4 regions of the Enterococcus sp. AMC1157 genome follow, and region 4 is predicted to be linked to each of the others. Evidence: predicted binding sites of a transcription regulator. Region 4 holds the regulator's gene; each other region holds the start of a gene.

The links. Region 4 encodes LexA, which represses DNA repair genes until DNA is damaged. Its sites were predicted from a motif close to CNAACANNTGTTNG; they were not measured.
Region 1: the regulator LexA is predicted to act here: its motif matches at 1,967-1,980, upstream of recX (recombination regulator RecX).
Region 2: the regulator LexA is predicted to act here: its motif matches at 2,057-2,070, upstream of uvrB (excinuclease ABC subunit UvrB).
Region 3: the regulator LexA is predicted to act here: its motif matches at 2,281-2,294, upstream of dinB (DNA polymerase IV).

Annotation. Positions count from the first base shown of each region.
Region 1 covers NZ_CM177099.1:802,652-806,874, forward strand. Annotated here, with positions in the region: gene mutY (A/G-specific adenine glycosylase) at 1-1,136, opposite strand, end outside; gene recX (recombination regulator RecX) at 1,126-1,905, opposite strand; gene rlmD (23S rRNA (uracil(1939)-C(5))-methyltransferase RlmD) at 2,064-3,437, shown strand; gene AC4BBX_RS03880 (PolC-type DNA polymerase III) at 3,963-4,223, opposite strand, start outside.
Region 2 covers NZ_CM177099.1:663,105-667,327, forward strand. Annotated here, with positions in the region: gene uvrB (excinuclease ABC subunit UvrB) at 3-1,988, opposite strand; gene AC4BBX_RS03250 (amino acid ABC transporter substrate-binding protein/permease) at 2,248-4,223, shown strand, end outside.
Region 3 covers NZ_CM177099.1:1,111,305-1,115,527, forward strand. Annotated here, with positions in the region: gene nrdD (anaerobic ribonucleoside-triphosphate reductase) at 1-263, shown strand, start outside; gene nrdG (anaerobic ribonucleoside-triphosphate reductase activating protein) at 283-885, shown strand; gene dinB (DNA polymerase IV) at 1,093-2,226, opposite strand; gene rsmI (16S rRNA (cytidine(1402)-2'-O)-methyltransferase) at 3,543-4,223, opposite strand, start outside.
Region 4 covers NZ_CM177099.1:302,397-306,619, forward strand. Annotated here, with positions in the region: rRNA gene AC4BBX_RS01495 (23S ribosomal RNA) at 1-1,922, shown strand, start outside; rRNA gene rrf (5S ribosomal RNA) at 2,013-2,128, shown strand; gene lexA (transcriptional repressor LexA) at 2,242-2,859, opposite strand; gene AC4BBX_RS01510 (DUF896 family protein) at 3,033-3,275, shown strand; gene tkt (transketolase) at 3,371-4,223, shown strand, end outside.

The sequences.
Region 1 (4,223 bases), 500 kb from region 4:
TTGTTAAATTGGGCTACTAATTTTTGTTGTGGCTTCGGAAAAACAATTGAAGTAAAATTTTCTTCCATCGCCCACTGACTTCGTTCTAGTTGAAAAGATTTGCCTGCTCGACCGTAAAAAAGCAACACATGCCATCGCAAATGACTAAAGACATGAGTAATTTCTTCAAAGTGTCGTTTCTGCCAAATCACCGGTAATTCTTCAAATATTTGTGGCGTTAAGTCTTCCGCCACTAGTTCTAATTCTAGCTGATTGCTCTCTTCTTTTTTCCAGCTTTGATAAAGTTCTACGTACTCTTCTTTGCTAACTTCTTGTAGAGGAAAATGCCACATATTTGCCAATAAACCTGTTTCTGGACGTTGAATCAACAAAAATTCCTCTTGATTATTTTCAATAGCTCCGGCCACATAATAAACATCTTTGGGTTTGATTTTTTTAGTTTTGATTGGAAAATCAGTTTGACGATTATCTTTATACGCCAGACAGAATTTTTGAATAGGACACTCTCCACAGTTAGGAGATGTGGGTGTACATATACTTGAGCCTAAATCCATAAAGGCTTGATTCATCTCACCTGGTTGTTCGTGAGAAAGAATTTGTCTGGTTGCAGCATCAAAAGTTTTACGACTACTGGCTTTAGCAATATCATCTTCAATTTCAAACAAGCGACTAACAACTCGCATAATATTGCCATCAATTGCCGGTTCAGGTAAACCAAAAGAAATACTACTTATCGCTCCCGTTGTATAAGGACCAATCCCCTTTAATGTATTAATTTCCTCTGGAGTACTAGGAAAATTCCCATCAAACTCTTCCATAATTTGTTTGGCAGCAACTTTTAAGTTTCTTGCCCGAGAATAGTAACCTAATCCCTCCCAAACTTTTAAAAGTTTTTGTTCATCTGCTTCTGCCAAATCCTTGATGGTTGGAAAAGTTTCCATAAAACGATAATAATAACCAATAACAGTATCTACTCTTGTTTGTTGCAACATAATTTCGGAAATCCAAATATTATAAGGATTCGTATTTGCTCGCCAAGGGAGATTCCGTTTTTCCTGATGATACCAATTTAAAAATATTTCTTGAAATTCATCTATTTCGGTTTGTGACCATTTATGCCAATTTTCAGTTTTCATCTACTACTTCCTCGTCAATAAATCGTTGAATTAAATCTAATTCAAAACCTTTTTGATACAATTTTTGTTTTATTTTATATTTATCTGATGCAAATTTTCTTAAAAGCATATTTCCAGCTTTCTGCAAGGCTTCCCATTCGGCATCTTCGTCTATTTCATCAGGTATCTCACTCATAACAGATGAAATAATATCACCAGAAAAGCCCTTTTGCATCAGCTTCATGCGTAATTTTTGTAAAGTTTCTTTGTGACTTTTTCCGTGAATCGTCTTTAAACTCTTTGTTGCAGTTTTATAGGCGATATTAAATTGATCTTCCTCAGTATACAAATATAAAACTTCTTCAATTATATCTGCTTTAAGTCCTTTTTTAAAAAGCTGTTGCTTCAAAGCTGTCGGCCCTTTATCGCTTAATCTTAATTGAGTACGAATATAACTTTTTCCATAGTTTAGATCATCTACTAATTGAAGTTCTTTTAAGCGAATAATTATTTTATGAATATCTTGGTTAGTAATTTCACGGTCTTTTAAATAAGTTCTGACTTCTTGTTCTGTTCGTAATTGATAACTAATATAATTCATTGATAGTTGGAGCCCAACATCATATCCGGCACTTTTTTTTAATTCTTGGAAGGTTTCTTCATCAATCTCACTATCTTTTAAAAGACGAAAACGAACCAATAAATCTTCAGACACACGAATTTTTTGTTTATTGTCAAAATAAATTTGATAAAAATCACCTTTGTCTTTAAGTACTTTTGTTACCTTCATCTTTAGCTCGCTCCTTTTACTAATAAATTGAGATTTTATTTTAATTAATCACTATCGTTTACGAACATACATTCTATTGTAACATATTCTATCTTCAAAAGGGTTGAACTATGTTAAAATATATAAGATTAAATCTATGAAAATGATTAGGAGTTATTATGGCAATTCAATTAACCAATGGACAACAATTACAACTAAAAATTAAACGACTAGGAATTAATGGCGAAGGAATCGGCTACTACAAACGTCTGATAGTTTTTGTTCCCAGAGCGTTACCTGGAGAAGAAGTTCAGGTAAAAGTCACTAAAGCAACACCAACCTTTGCAGAGGCTGCTTTAACAAAAATCTTGAAAACTAGCAAAGATCGCATACAACCACCTTGTAAATTTTATGATCGCTGTGGTGGTTGTCAACTACAACATCTAGCTTACAAAAAACAACTAGATTTCAAAAAAGATTTACTGGCTCAAGCACTCGCTAAATTTAAACCAAAAAACTATCAAAACTATGAGCTTCGTGACACTCTAGGAATGGACAATCCTTGGTATTATCGTAATAAAGCTCAATTTCAGATTCGATACAATGAGCAACAAAAAAGAGCTGAAGCTGGTTTGTATGAACCAAACTCCCATCGTTTAGTGGCGATTGATGATTGTTTGGTTCAAGAAGAAACGACCCAAAAAGTAATTAATACCGTCATGCAGTTAGTCAACAAGTATCAACTTCCAATTTATGATGAACGTAAAAATTCAGGTATTTTAAGAACTTTGATGGTTCGAATTGGAATTGAAACTGGAGAAGTACAGTTAGTTTTTATTACTAATTCTCCAAAATTACCACAAAAAAATGCCTTGATTCGTGAAATTAACCAACGCTTACCACAAGTAGTGTCGATTATGCAAAACGTTCAAAGTAAAAAAACTTCTTTAATTATGGGAGATGATACCATTCATCTATGGGGTAAAGAAGCGATTGAAGAGCATTTGAATGGTTTAATTTTTGATCTATCAGCTCGAGCATTTTTCCAATTAAATCCCAAACAGACAAGTGTTTTATACAAAGAAGCAATTAAAGCACTAGACATCACCAAAAATGAAACAGTAGTAGATGCCTACTGCGGAGTAGGAACAATTGGGTTAAGTGTTGCTGATCAAGCCAAAGAAGTTCGTGGGATGGATATTATTCCTCAAGCGATTGATGATGCCAAACGCAATGCTGATCGTATGGGATATGCCAATACCCACTACGAAACGGGAACTGCCGAAGAATTACTTCCTCAATGGTTAAATCAAGGATTTAAACCAGACAGTATTGTTGTTGATCCGCCACGAACAGGTCTCGATGATAAACTACTTGAAGCTTTATTAAAACATACGCCAAAAAAACTCGTTTATGTTTCATGTAATGTATCAACTTTAGCAAAAGATTTAAAAAGACTTTCTAAAGTCTTTAAAGTAGACTATTTACAATCCGTAGATATGTTTCCACAAACCGCCCGTTGCGAAGTTGTTGCAAAACTGACACGCATTTAATTTATAGATAAAAGTTGATGATTATAGTCAAACAAAAAAATGAAGGAGACTGCTCTGAGCCTCTAGGAAGTCTCAAAGCTTTCGGCCATTCAAATGCAGGGTAGGAAGTAGAAAACTGCTTATTCCTACTCTGCATAATTCATTCTCATCTTTAGCCTGCGATGAAGCTTTTCTTCCTAGTCAGACTTCCAGTTTTTGACGTGGATTGCTTTTATGCTAATTAAATGATAAATACATTAGTTAAAAATAACACTTACTGTTAGAAACTGGAAGAACAAAACGGAGAAAGTTAGTGGTCGTGTTCTAAAGAGCTGAATGAGTTACTCTGACTTAGTGCGATTAGCACTTAGTCAGAGTTTGAACGTCAGCAGCCGAGGAGACTCTGAAAAGAGGCTCTTGGCGCTCTTGCACGACCAATGAGTTTTCGGAGTTTTGTTCTGGAAGTTTTAATCGCCAGTTATTTTGACTATATAGCAATAAAAAAACCGCAAGAAAACTTTAAATAGCTTTCTTGCGGTTTTTGTTTTAAAACATATCAAACAAGGAAAGTTGATTTTCATCAGGTAAATCCTTCAAAACTCCATTGTCTGTCATGTATTCAATTAACGTTTTAGATACTTTTCCTCGGTTCGCTAAATCCTCTTTCGAAAGAAACGGACCGTCCTTACGAGCTTCCACAATCTGTTTAGCAACGTTTAGACCTAAACTTGGAACTGCTCTAAATGGTGCAATTAATTTATTCCCTTCAATCACAAAATTTTCTGCATCTGATTTATATAAATCAAT
Region 2 (4,223 bases), 360 kb from region 4:
AGTTAAGCTTTTAATTCTAATATAGTATCTCGCAAAGTCGCTGCTTTTTCAAAATCTAACGCTTTAGCAGCCTCTCTCATTTCTTGTTCTAACTTAATTAAAAGAAGTTCTTTTTCTTCTTTTGATAAATCTTCATAAGAATCTACTTTATAATCTCCGACCTCTTCAGCTACTTTAGAAATTGAGATCAAGTCGCGAATTTCTTTGATAATTGTTTTTGGTACAATACCGTGTTTTTGATTGTATTCTTCTTGAATGCTTCGACGACGAGAGGTTTCATCAATTGCTTTTTGCATAGAGTCAGTCATCTTATCTGCATACATGATAACTTTCCCTTCAGAATTACGAGCCGCTCGTCCAATTGTTTGGACTAAGGATCGTTCACTTCGCAAGAAACCTTCTTTGTCAGCATCCAAAATGGCTACCAATGAAACTTCTGGAACATCCAAACCTTCTCTAAGTAAATTAATCCCAACAAGGACATCAAATTCTCCTAAACGTAAGTCACGAATAATTTCTGTTCTCTCTAAAGTTTTGATATCACTGTGAAGATACTTCACCTTAATACCAAGTTCCTTAAAGTAATCTGTTAAATCTTCAGACATTTTTTTAGTCAGCGTTGTAACAAAAACTCGTTCATTTTTGTCTACTCGTTCATTGATTTCTCCTACCAAATCATCAATTTGTCCCATAATTGGACGAACTTCAATTAACGGATCCAATAAACCAGTCGGTCGAATAATTTGTTGTACAACAATATCTGTTTGTTCATATTCATAAGGTCCTGGTGTTGCGGAAACATAAATAATTTGATTTACATGTTTTTCGAACTCTTCTAATCGTAATGGACGATTATCTAAAGCTGAGGGTAGGCGAAAACCATAGTCCACTAACATTTGTTTTCTCGCACGGTCTCCATTATACATTCCTCTGACTTGAGGCATCGTTACATGGGATTCATCGATAACAATTAAGTAATCTTCTGGGAAAAAATCAAGTAAAGTATAAGGTGGTTCCCCTTCTTTACGTCCATCCATATGTCGTGAATAATTTTCAATTCCTGAAGTGTAGCCCATCTCTCTAAGCATTTCGATATCGTAATTTGTTCTCTGTTCTAAACGCTGAGCTTCTAATAACTGGTTATTTGTTCTCAGTACTGATAAGCGCATATCTAATTCTTCTTGGATAGAATTGATCGCATGTTCTAAATGATCCCCATCTGTCATAAAGTGAGTGGCTGGAAAAATCGAAACATATTCTGTGTCCATCAAAATTTCTCCAGTTAATGCATCAACTTCTCGAATACGCTCGATTTCATCTCCAAAAAACTCAATACGAAGGGCACGCTCATCTCTGGATGCTGGGAAAATCTCTACAACATCTCCTCTTACTCGGAAACGCCCCCGCTGAAAATCAATATCGTTTCGCTCAAATTGAATATCAATTAAACGACGTAATAACTCATCACGACTAATTTCCATCTCTGGTCGCAAAGAAACCATACTTTTTTGATACTCCATGGGTGAACCCAAACCAAAGATACAAGAAACAGAAGCCACAACAATCACATCGTTACGTTCAAGTAATGCACTGGTCGCTGAATGTCGCAATTTATCAATCTCATCATTGATACTTGAATCTTTTTCTATATAGGTATCACTAGATGGAACATAAGCTTCAGGTTGATAATAATCGTAATAACTAACAAAATATTCAACTGAATTATTAGGAAAGAATTCTTTAAACTCTCCATATAATTGTCCCGCCAATGTCTTGTTATGGGCAATAATTAAAGTCGCTTTATTTGTATTTTGGATGACATTAGAAATCGTATAGGTTTTCCCGGTTCCTGTTGCTCCTAAAAGAATTTGCGCTTTTTTGTTTTCTAACACACCTTCAGTCAGTTCTTGAATGGCTGCTGGTTGATCTCCAGCAGGTTGATACTTTGAAACTAATTCAAACTGATGAGAAGTATCACGTTCAATCATCGAATAGTCCCCTCTTTCTTTGTTTCAAATTTAAACTTTATTTATTCTGCTTATTTATTTTAACACACCGAACATACTTTCGCTATTTATTCTATCTGGACGCAAAAAATCTTTCTAAAAAGGCGAACATTGTCACATTTTGTAACATAGACTGTTTCAATATTATAGTTTATTCAGTAAATTTCAACCAAATCCTTGCTTATACCTGAAACTTTGATATATAATTTTGTAATGTCTGAGACTTAGGAGGAATTATTACATGAAAAGAAAAAAAGCGTTCATTTCATTTTTTTCATTATTGATGGCTTTGTTTTTCTTTACAGGAAAAACAGTAGCTGCAGAAGAGACAACTTATCGAATTGGGACAGATACAACCTTCGCCCCATTTGAGTTTCTAAATGAAAACAATGAATATGTGGGAATCGATATCGACTTGTTACATGCGATTGCCGATGACCAGGGATTTGCTGTTGATTTGCGTCCTCTTGGTTTTGATTCATCAATTCAAGGTGTACAATCAAATCAATTAGATGGTATGATTGCGGGAATGAGTATTACGGAAGAAAGAAAACTTAGCTTTGATTTCTCCGAACCTTATTTCGATAGCGGAATCCAAATGGCCGTAAGAGCTTCTGATGAGGAAATTCAATCCTTAGAAGACTTAGCTGGAAAAACTGTTGGTGCGAAAGTCGGAACGGAAAGTGCTACTTTCTTAGAAGCAAATAAAAAGGAATATGATTATAGTATTAAGAATTATGATGATGCTACTGGTTTATATGGTTCTATTAAAAATGGAACATTAGATGCTATTTTTGATGATTATCCCGTTCTTGGTTACGCAATTAATCAAGGTGAAGAATTAAAACTTGTAGGTGAACCTCAAGCAGGAAACTCTTATGGATTTGCTGTTAAAAAAGGTGAAAACCAAGAACTACTTGAAATGTTTAATGTTGGTTTACAAAAATTAAAAGATTCTGGTGAATACGAAGAAATCGTTGCTCGTTATATTACCTCAGGAGCTGACGAGTCTGAAGCCGGAGAAATGAAAAAAGTCGAGCCAGTCAAAGATTTATATATCATTGCTAGTGATTCTGCTTTTGCTCCTTTCGAATTTCAAAATGAAGACAACGTTTATGTCGGTATTGATGTTGATTTAATGATGCGTGCAGCTGAAATGCAAGGCTTCAATGTCCGTTTAAATCATATTGGTTTCTCTGGAGCTGTTCAAGCAGTTGAAGGCAATCAAGCAGATGGTATGATTGCTGGAATGACTATTACAGACCAACGAAAAGAAACCTTTGACTTCTCAACACCTTACTTTGAAAGTGGGATTCAACTTGCGGTTAAAGCAGGTAACACTGAGATTACTTCATATGAAGATTTAGAAAACAAAGCGGTTGGTGCTAAAGTTGGAACAGAAAGTGCTGACTTTTTAGAACAACACAAAGAAGAATATGGTCTAAATATTAAATATTATGATGCTGCTGATCAACTTTATGATGCTGTACGTGTTGGTGCGGTAGATGCAATTATGGATGACTATCCTGTACTTGGATATGCAATTCTTCAAGGACAAGAATTAGAAACACCAATCGAACGTGAAACTGGTGGATTATATGGATTTGCCGTTAAAAAAGGACAAAATCCTGAGTTAATTGAAATGTTTAATGAAGCTTTAGCTGAAATGAAACGTACCGGAGAATATGATGAAATTTTAGATACCTATATTCAAGATGGTAAAACTGAGAGTCGAGTTGACGAATCAACTCTATCTGGTTTAATTAGCAATAACTACAAAATCTTGCTAACTGGTTTAGGCAAAACTATTGTATTGGCTTTAGTATCCTTTGCTCTTGCGCTAATTGTTGGGGTTATTTTCGGACTGTTTAGTGTAGCTCCTATCAAAGGCCTACGAGTTTTCGCTTCCCTATATGTAGATATTATTCGAGGAATTCCAATGATGGTACTTGCCTTCTTTATCTTCTTCGGACTATCTGATGCAATCGGAATAACCATTCCCGATTTCGCTGCAGGGGTGATTACTTTAACTCTAAACGCAAGTGCTTATATTGCTGAAATTGTTCGTGGAGGGATTAATGCCGTTCCACCTGGCCAAATGGAAGCTGCTCGAAGTCTTGGTTTAACCTATAATCGTACAATGCAAAAAATTGTTTTACCTCAAGCGATTAAAATTATGATCCCATCTTTCGTTAACCAGTTTGTTATCTCACTGAA
Region 3 (4,223 bases), 810 kb from region 4:
TGGAAGCTGTTTGGGATTATTCCTATGATCGAGTTGGGTATTTAGGTACAAATACTCCAATCGATCACTGCTACGAATGTGGTTTTGAAGGTGATTTTCATCCAACTGAAAGAGGTTTTGAATGCCCAGAATGTGGTAATCACGATCCCAAAACCTGTGATGTCGTAAAAAGAACATGTGGTTATCTAGGAAATCCTCAAGCACGTCCCATGGTCCATGGCCGTCACAAAGAAATTTCTGCCCGTGTTAAACATATGAAATAATCGTTAGGAGATGACTCCTGTGAGGAATCCGAGCCCAAAAGAATGGCGTAGTGAAGAGTACAGTCAAAAAAGAATTGCTGACTATAAACCCTTTATGTTTGTAGATGGTGAAGGAGTACGTAATAGCATTTACGTCAGTGGTTGTTTATTCGCTTGCGAAGGTTGTTTTAATAAAGCTATTCAAAATTTTCGTTATGGTACACCTTATACCAACGAATTAGAAAATCAAATTATTGAAGATTTATCCCATGATTACGTTCAAGGACTTACCCTGTTAGGAGGAGAACCCTTTCTTAATACAGAAGTTTGCTTGCAATTAGTTCATCGTGTAAGGAAAACTTTTGGAGCTAGCAAAGATATTTGGAGCTGGTCTGGTTATACTTTTGAAGAATTGTTACAAGAAACCGAAGACAAACTTGAACTACTCTCCATGATTGATATTTTAGTCGATGGTCGCTTTGTATTAGCAAAACGAGACCTAAATCTTCAATTTCGTGGCAGCAGCAATCAACGAATTATCGATGTGCAACAATCATTAAAAGCCAAAAAAGTTATTTTATGGGAAAAATGTATTGATGCTGATGAGCAATTTGAGCAAATAGATAAGCAAGCGTTGATTTAGTGACTAACATTTAATAATATTTAGGAACTGTGATATAAGTAAAAACAAAAATATTCGAACGAAATTGCGACGATAATCCTTGGACCACGAGAGCAACCTTCTATTGTTTGGATACTTGTTAAACTATGTTGCAGTTCCACTTTTTTAATCAATAACGCAGTTTTATGAACAAAAGAATACATAAAAAAAATCATTGATTCAGTCGTTTTACTCTTCTGGGTAAGGATCTCCTTTTTCCCATAAAGGCAACACAATGTTCTCATAAGTCAGTGGGTCCAGATTAGTCACCGTCACACCCAACAATCGAATCCCTTTTTCCACACCCATGATATCTTCCCAAATTAAACTTGCTTGAGAAAAGATATCTTCTTTTTTATGCACATACTCTCTTAAAGTGGTACGTTTTGTAATTGTTGAATAGTCCGTGTAACGAACTTTTAAAACCACTGTTTTGCCATGTTTTTGTGTTCGTTTTAAACTATTTTCTACTTCTTCAGATAGTTTTCTAAGTTGTGTTAGGCAGGCATCATCTGTGTGTAATGGTTGTCCATAAGTATGTTCTTTTCCAACTGATTTTCGTTCTCTTACCATACTGACAGGAGAATTGTGAATTCCTCGAACCTTGCGATACAAAGAATACCCCATCTTTCCAAAATGTGTCATCAAATCTTCTTCTGATTTATTGTACAAATCTTCTCCAGTAAAAATTCCTAACTCATGCATACGAGGAACGGTTTTTTTCCCTACTCCATGAAATTTTTCGATTGGCAGTTTTTTCAAAAAATCTACAGCTGTCTCTGGTGTAACAACGGTTAAGCCTCTAGGTTTTTCAAAATCAGAGGCTAATTTTGCTAAAAACTTATTGTAACTCACACCTGCTGAACAAGTCAGATTTAATTCATGCCACACATCATACTGGATTAATTTAGCAATTTTCATCGCAGACTTACTATCAATTTTATTTTCAGTCACATCTAAATACGCCTCATCAATCGAAACCACTTCCATAGTATCCGTATAACGAGCAAAAATCTCTCGAACTTGAGTGGAAACTTCACGGTATTTTTGATGGTTTCCAGGAACAAATATTGCTTTTGGACATAATTCATATGCTTTTTGTGCGCTCATTGCGGAATGAATCCCATATTGACGAGCCAAATAATTCGCTGTTGTCACCACTCCTCGTCCACCAGTATCGCTAGGGTGGCGTGCAATGACCAATGGATGTTTGGCTAATTCCGGATTATCTCGTTCTTCCACCGAAGCAAAAAAGGCATCCATATCAATATGAATAATTTTTCTGGAAGTATCATTTTTTAAAGGGAATTGTAAGCCCGTCATCTTGTCTGCACCTGATTTCCTATAATTTAGAGACGCTTCTCATTCATTATAATACAAACAAACGTTCTCTTTCAAGTTTAGGAAATGAATGGTATAAAAATGTTACCATTCACAGTTATCTTTCTAATCCATTCGCTATACTCCACAACGAATTCTACTTTTGTCGACCGTGGGACCAACTGGAGCCCGTAGTCTCCAGTCTGCCAAGCTTCAAACTGTAACTAATCGCTTAAGCGCTAAGTTACAATAGTTCACATTGGCTCCCTTTTCACGGTGACTGCGCAGCTTTCGTTGTTCCGTTACGCTAGATAGCTTTTAACATTTCTGTAGGTTAACTAATCAAGTGCTGACATACAGTAAAAATAATGATAGCAATGAGTGTAATAGATTACTGTCAATCAAGATTCAGCGTAAACGTTGAGAGAGGCTTGCGTTGTCGCCACGTCAAGAATTCAATGTGAACTACGCACAGTTGCCAATTGATTGGTTACTGGGCGTGTGAAACTTGAAAGCTCCAAGACTAATGGCTTGGAGCGGTTCCGGGCTGACCTAAGCATGAATCTCTCGTAGTGGAGCGTCAGATCTGCCGTGAATAGTAACAGAAAAATAAATTTACACTGTTTATAGACACACCCTCATCTTGAACTTATTTGATAAACTTGCTATAATACAAGTGCAGGCAAGACAGTGTTGGTATCACTTCTTGCTCATATTGCTTCGGCAATGGTATGGGGTAGACTTAAAGGATTATTCCTTTAAGTCTTTTATTTTGCTCGCAATCCCTAGCATTAGATTAACTAGTGTCAGAATCACTATAATATTTTGCAACATTATATTTAAGAATGTAACCTTTCCCGTTACCATTGTTTTTCATTGGCACTCCCTCCTCGACCAACGATTTCTAGAATTCGCGATCTGGTGGTGGCGGTAGTACCAAAGCCTCACAACATCTGCACTTGAATGACAGTAAATCTTATATTTTTTCTCCTCAATAATAATTACGCAAAAAAATCCAAATCCATTGAAAAAACTCATGTTTATTTTAGAAATTTTAATTAATCTATTTCATATTTTTTTATATAAATTCTTTGGCTCATCCTCTATTGGTCAAGTTTGGTTAACATTCTCTATGAAAAAAACTTCCCTCGATTGAATGATAACAATCGAGAGAAGCGGTCTAAATATTTTTAGTTTACCACTTACAAAAACAAGCTGTCATCTTTTTAACGACAGCTTGTTTTTTGATTTTAGGAATTAACGGCTACGTTTTTTTGAAACATATCCATATCCTACAAGGGCAATCATTGCTAAACCAATTACTGAATTCCATGAAATTCGTTGTAGACAACTTGTTTTTTTAAGCCATTTCTTTTGGCTACTTCTTTAATAGCAGTATTAGGTTTTTCGCCACTAGCAATTAGCGATTCAACTTGTTCCAACAAAGTTCCTAGTTCTTCTTCTATAGGAGCTTCTTCACTTGTCCCCTCTACCATTAAACAACACTCCCCTTTAACAACTGTTTCTTCTAAATAATCGCGAAGTTCTGCCAACGTTCCTCTAAGATATTCTTCATGAATTTTTGTCAGCTCTCGACAAATAACGGCTTGTCGTTTATCGCCAAAAACTTCCATCATATTTTCAATTGTTGCTTTTAATCGATAGGGTGATTCATAAAAAATCATCGTCGCTTTTTGGTAGGCCAAATCCGTTAATTCTTCCATTTGATTTTTCTTTTTTCGCTGTAAAAATCCATAAAAATAATTGGGTTGCGGGACCAAACCAGAAGCAATTAGTGCCGTTAATCCTGCGGTCGGACCCGGAAGTGCAACAACAGAAATTTCTTCTTCAATACAAGCAACTACTAACTCATGCCCTGGATCACTAATCGATGGCATTCCTGCATCACTTACTTGAGCAATATTTTTTCCCTCTTTTAACAAGTTAATCAGCTGCGGAATTCGTTCTTTGTAATTGTGCTCGTGTAAACTACGCTGAGG
Region 4 (4,223 bases):
TGATAAGATCCGTAGTCGAAAGGGAAACAGCCCAGACCACCAGCTAAGGTCCCAAAATAACTATTAAGTGGAAAAGGATGTGGGGTTGCACAGACAACTAGGATGTTGGCTTAGAAGCAGCCACCATTTAAAGAGTGCGTAATAGCTCACTAGTCGAGTGACCCTGCGCCGAAAATGTACCGGGGCTAAATAGTTTACCGAAGCTGTGGAGTGCACCTTAAGGTGCATTGGTAGGAGAGCGTTCTAAGGGCGTTGAAGGTAGATCGTGAGGACTACTGGAGCGCTTAGAAGTGAGAATGCCGGTATGAGTAGCGAAAGACAGGTGAGAATCCTGTCCACCGTATGACTAAGGTTTCCTGGGGAAGGCTCGTCCGCCCAGGGTTAGTCGGGACCTAAGCCGAGGCCGAAAGGCGTAGGCGATGGACAACAGGTTGATATTCCTGTACCCGTCTCTTTTGTTTGAGCAATGGAGGGACGCAGGAGGCTAAGGAAAGCAGACGATTGGAAATGTCTGTCCAAGCAACGAGTCTAAGTGAGAGTCAAATGCTTTCATTTGTGAAGGATGAGTTGTGATGGGGAGGGAAATAATAGTACCGAAGTTCCTGATGTCACACTGCCAAGAAAAGCTTCTAGCAAGAAAGAAACGGCCCGTACCGCAAACCGACACAGGTAGTCGAGGAGAGTATCCTAAGGTGAGCGAGAGAACTCTCGTTAAGGAACTCGGCAAAATGACCCCGTAACTTCGGGAGAAGGGGTGCTGCTCTAAGAGCAGCCGCAGTGAATAGGCCCAAGCGACTGTTTATCAAAAACACAGGTCTCTGCAAAATCGAAAGATGAAGTATAGGGGCTGACGCCTGCCCGGTGCTGGAAGGTTAAGAGGAGTGCTTAGCGTAAGCGAAGGTACGAATTGAAGCCCCAGTAAACGGCGGCCGTAACTATAACGGTCCTAAGGTAGCGAAATTCCTTGTCGGGTAAGTTCCGACCCGCACGAAAGGCGTAACGATTTGGGCACTGTCTCAACGAGAGACTCGGTGAAATTTTAGTACCTGTGAAGATGCAGGTTACCCGCGACAGGACGGAAAGACCCCATGGAGCTTTACTGTAGTTTGATATTGAGTGTCTGTACCGCATGTACAGGATAGGTAGGAGCCGAAGAATTCGGGACGCAAGTCTCGAAGGAGGCAATGGTGGGATACTACCCTTGCGTTATGGCCACTCTAACCCGCACCACTAATCGTGGTGGGAGACAGTGTCAGATGGGCAGTTTGACTGGGGCGGTCGCCTCCTAAAAGGTAACGGAGGCGCCCAAAGGTTCCCTCAGAATGGTTGGAAATCATTCGAAGAGTGTAAAGGCAGAAGGGAGCTTGACTGCGAGAGCTACAACTCGAGCAGGGACGAAAGTCGGGCTTAGTGATCCGGTGGTTCCGCATGGAAGGGCCATCGCTCAACGGATAAAAGCTACCCTGGGGATAACAGGCTTATCTCCCCCAAGAGTCCACATCGACGGGGAGGTTTGGCACCTCGATGTCGGCTCGTCGCATCCTGGGGCTGTAGTCGGTCCCAAGGGTTGGGCTGTTCGCCCATTAAAGCGGCACGCGAGCTGGGTTCAGAACGTCGTGAGACAGTTCGGTCCCTATCCGTCGCGGGCGTTGGAAATTTGAGAGGAGCTGTCCTTAGTACGAGAGGACCGGGATGGACTTACCGCTGGTGTACCAGTTGTCTCGCCAGAGGCATCGCTGGGTAGCTATGTAGGGAAGGGATAAACGCTGAAAGCATCTAAGTGTGAAGCCCACCTCAAGATGAGATTTCCCATTTCTTTAAGAAAGTAAGAACCCTGAAAGATGATCAGGTAGATAGGTCAGAAGTGGAAGTGCAGTGATGTACGGAGCGGACTGATACTAATCGTTCGAGGACTTAACCAAAGAAAAAAAGTAAAATTGCCGTTCGAAGAACGTTTTGATTATCGTTTTATCATCCAGTTTTGAGTGAGCAATCACTTAAAAATCAAATAGTGTGGTGGCGATAGCGAGAAGGATACACCTGTTCCCATGCCGAACACAGAAGTTAAGCTTCTTAGCGCCGATTGTAGTTGGGGGTTTCCCCCTGTGAGAGTAGGACGTCGCCACGCAAATATAAAAGACTTGATCTGAGGATTGAGTCTTTTTTTGTTTTTAAATAACCTTAAAATAACAAAAAAGCACATGGAATCTGATATTATTGATTCCGTGTGCTTTATGTTTTTTAAAAATGTCGATATAAACCTACGACCAGACCTAATATTTTAACGTTGGGTAAAATGATAGGTTCCATATAATCATTTTCTGGTTGTAAGCGTATATGAGTTGTTTCTTTATAAAACCTTTTACAAGTGGCTTCATCTTCATCAGTCATGGCAATAACAATGTCTCCATTACGTGCAATATCTTGTTTACGAATAATTACTTGATCCCCATCTAAAATACCAGCATTAATCATGCTCTCTCCTCGAATAGTCAACATAAATAATTGTCCACTATCATTCATTAAATTGGGTGGGATCGGAAAGAAATCTGAAGCTTCTTCGATCGCTAAGATAGGCTCTCCGGCAGTAACGATTCCTAGTAATGGAATATTTTGTTGTTGCGCACCGATAGCTTCCAATCCGCTAGCAGTTAATTCAATTGCTCGTGGTTTAGTAGGGTCTCTTTGGATAAGTCCCTTTTTTTCTAAACGGGATAAGTGACCATGAACCGTTGACGTTGAAGAAAGTTGAACAGCTTCTCCAATTTCTCTAACAGTGGGTGGGTAACCTTTGGCATTGACACGCTCATGAATAAATTTAAGTACTTCCAGCTGTCTATTTTCTGTACGTTTTGCCAAAATAAGCACCTGCTTTCTTATTTATAATAAATTTTTAAATGAAATAAAATTCTTTATTTGACTAAATTTAGTGTAACATAACTATAATTAAAATTCAAACAGATGTTCGCTTTTTTGTTTTGATTGTATTTTCTTACTCTTTTGTATAATATAGTAGAGAAAGGGGTAGAGCCATGTTATCAAAAGAAAAAATCGAACGAATTAATGAATTAGCGAAAAAGAAAAAAGCAGAAGGTTTAATGGAGCACGAACAAAAAGAGCAACATGAGTTAAGACAAGAATATCTTCAAGCCTTCAGAGGTGGAATGAAACATCATATCGAGGGAATGAAAATCGTTGATCTGGAAGGTAAAGATGTAACACCTGAAAAATTAAAGGAACTTCAAAAGAAAAAAGGCCTACACAATAGAAAATAGATCTGCTTGTTGGAAAACTATTGCTAAATGGTAGGGTATCTTTTATAATAGAACAGTAATATAGGTAAAAAAAACCTAAATAGGAGGCGTTAATATTGTTTGATAAAATTGACCAGCTAGGTGTTGATACGCTACGTACTTTGAGTATTGATGCTGTTCAAAAAGCAAATTCTGGACATCCAGGATTGCCAATGGGAGCTGCTCCAATGGCTTATGCATTATGGACAAAACATTTGAAAGTAAACCCAAAAACTTCTCGAAATTGGGTGGATCGAGATCGCTTTGTATTGTCAGCAGGACACGGATCAGCGTTACTATATAGCTTGTTGCATTGTGCAGGTTATGATGTTACGACAGACGATTTAAAAAATTTCCGTCAATGGGATAGCCGCACACCTGGACATCCAGAAGTTGGACATACTGATGGTGTAGAGGCAACTACTGGTCCACTTGGACAAGGAATTGCAATGGCTGTTGGTATGGCAATGTCAGAAGCACATTTAGCTGCAACTTATAACCGCGATAATTTTAATGTTGTAGATCACTACACTTATTCATTATGTGGTGATGGTGATTTAATGGAAGGTGTATCTCAAGAAGCTGCTTCTATGGCTGGACATATGAAATTGGATAAACTAATCGTTTTATATGATTCAAATGACATTTCTTTAGACGGACCAACTTCAAAAGCCTTTACTGAAAATGTTGGTAAACGTTTTGAAGCTTATGGTTGGCAACATATTTTAGTAGAAAAAGGTACAGATTTAACAGCAATTTCAAAAGCAATTGATGAAGCAAAAGCAGAAACAACAAAACCAACATTGATTGAGATAAAAACAGTCATCGGGTTTGGTGCTCCAAATCAAGGGACTTCTGCCGTACATGGTGCTCCTCTAGGTGCTGAAGGAATTAAAGCTGCCAAAAAAGCTTATGCCTGGGAAACACCAG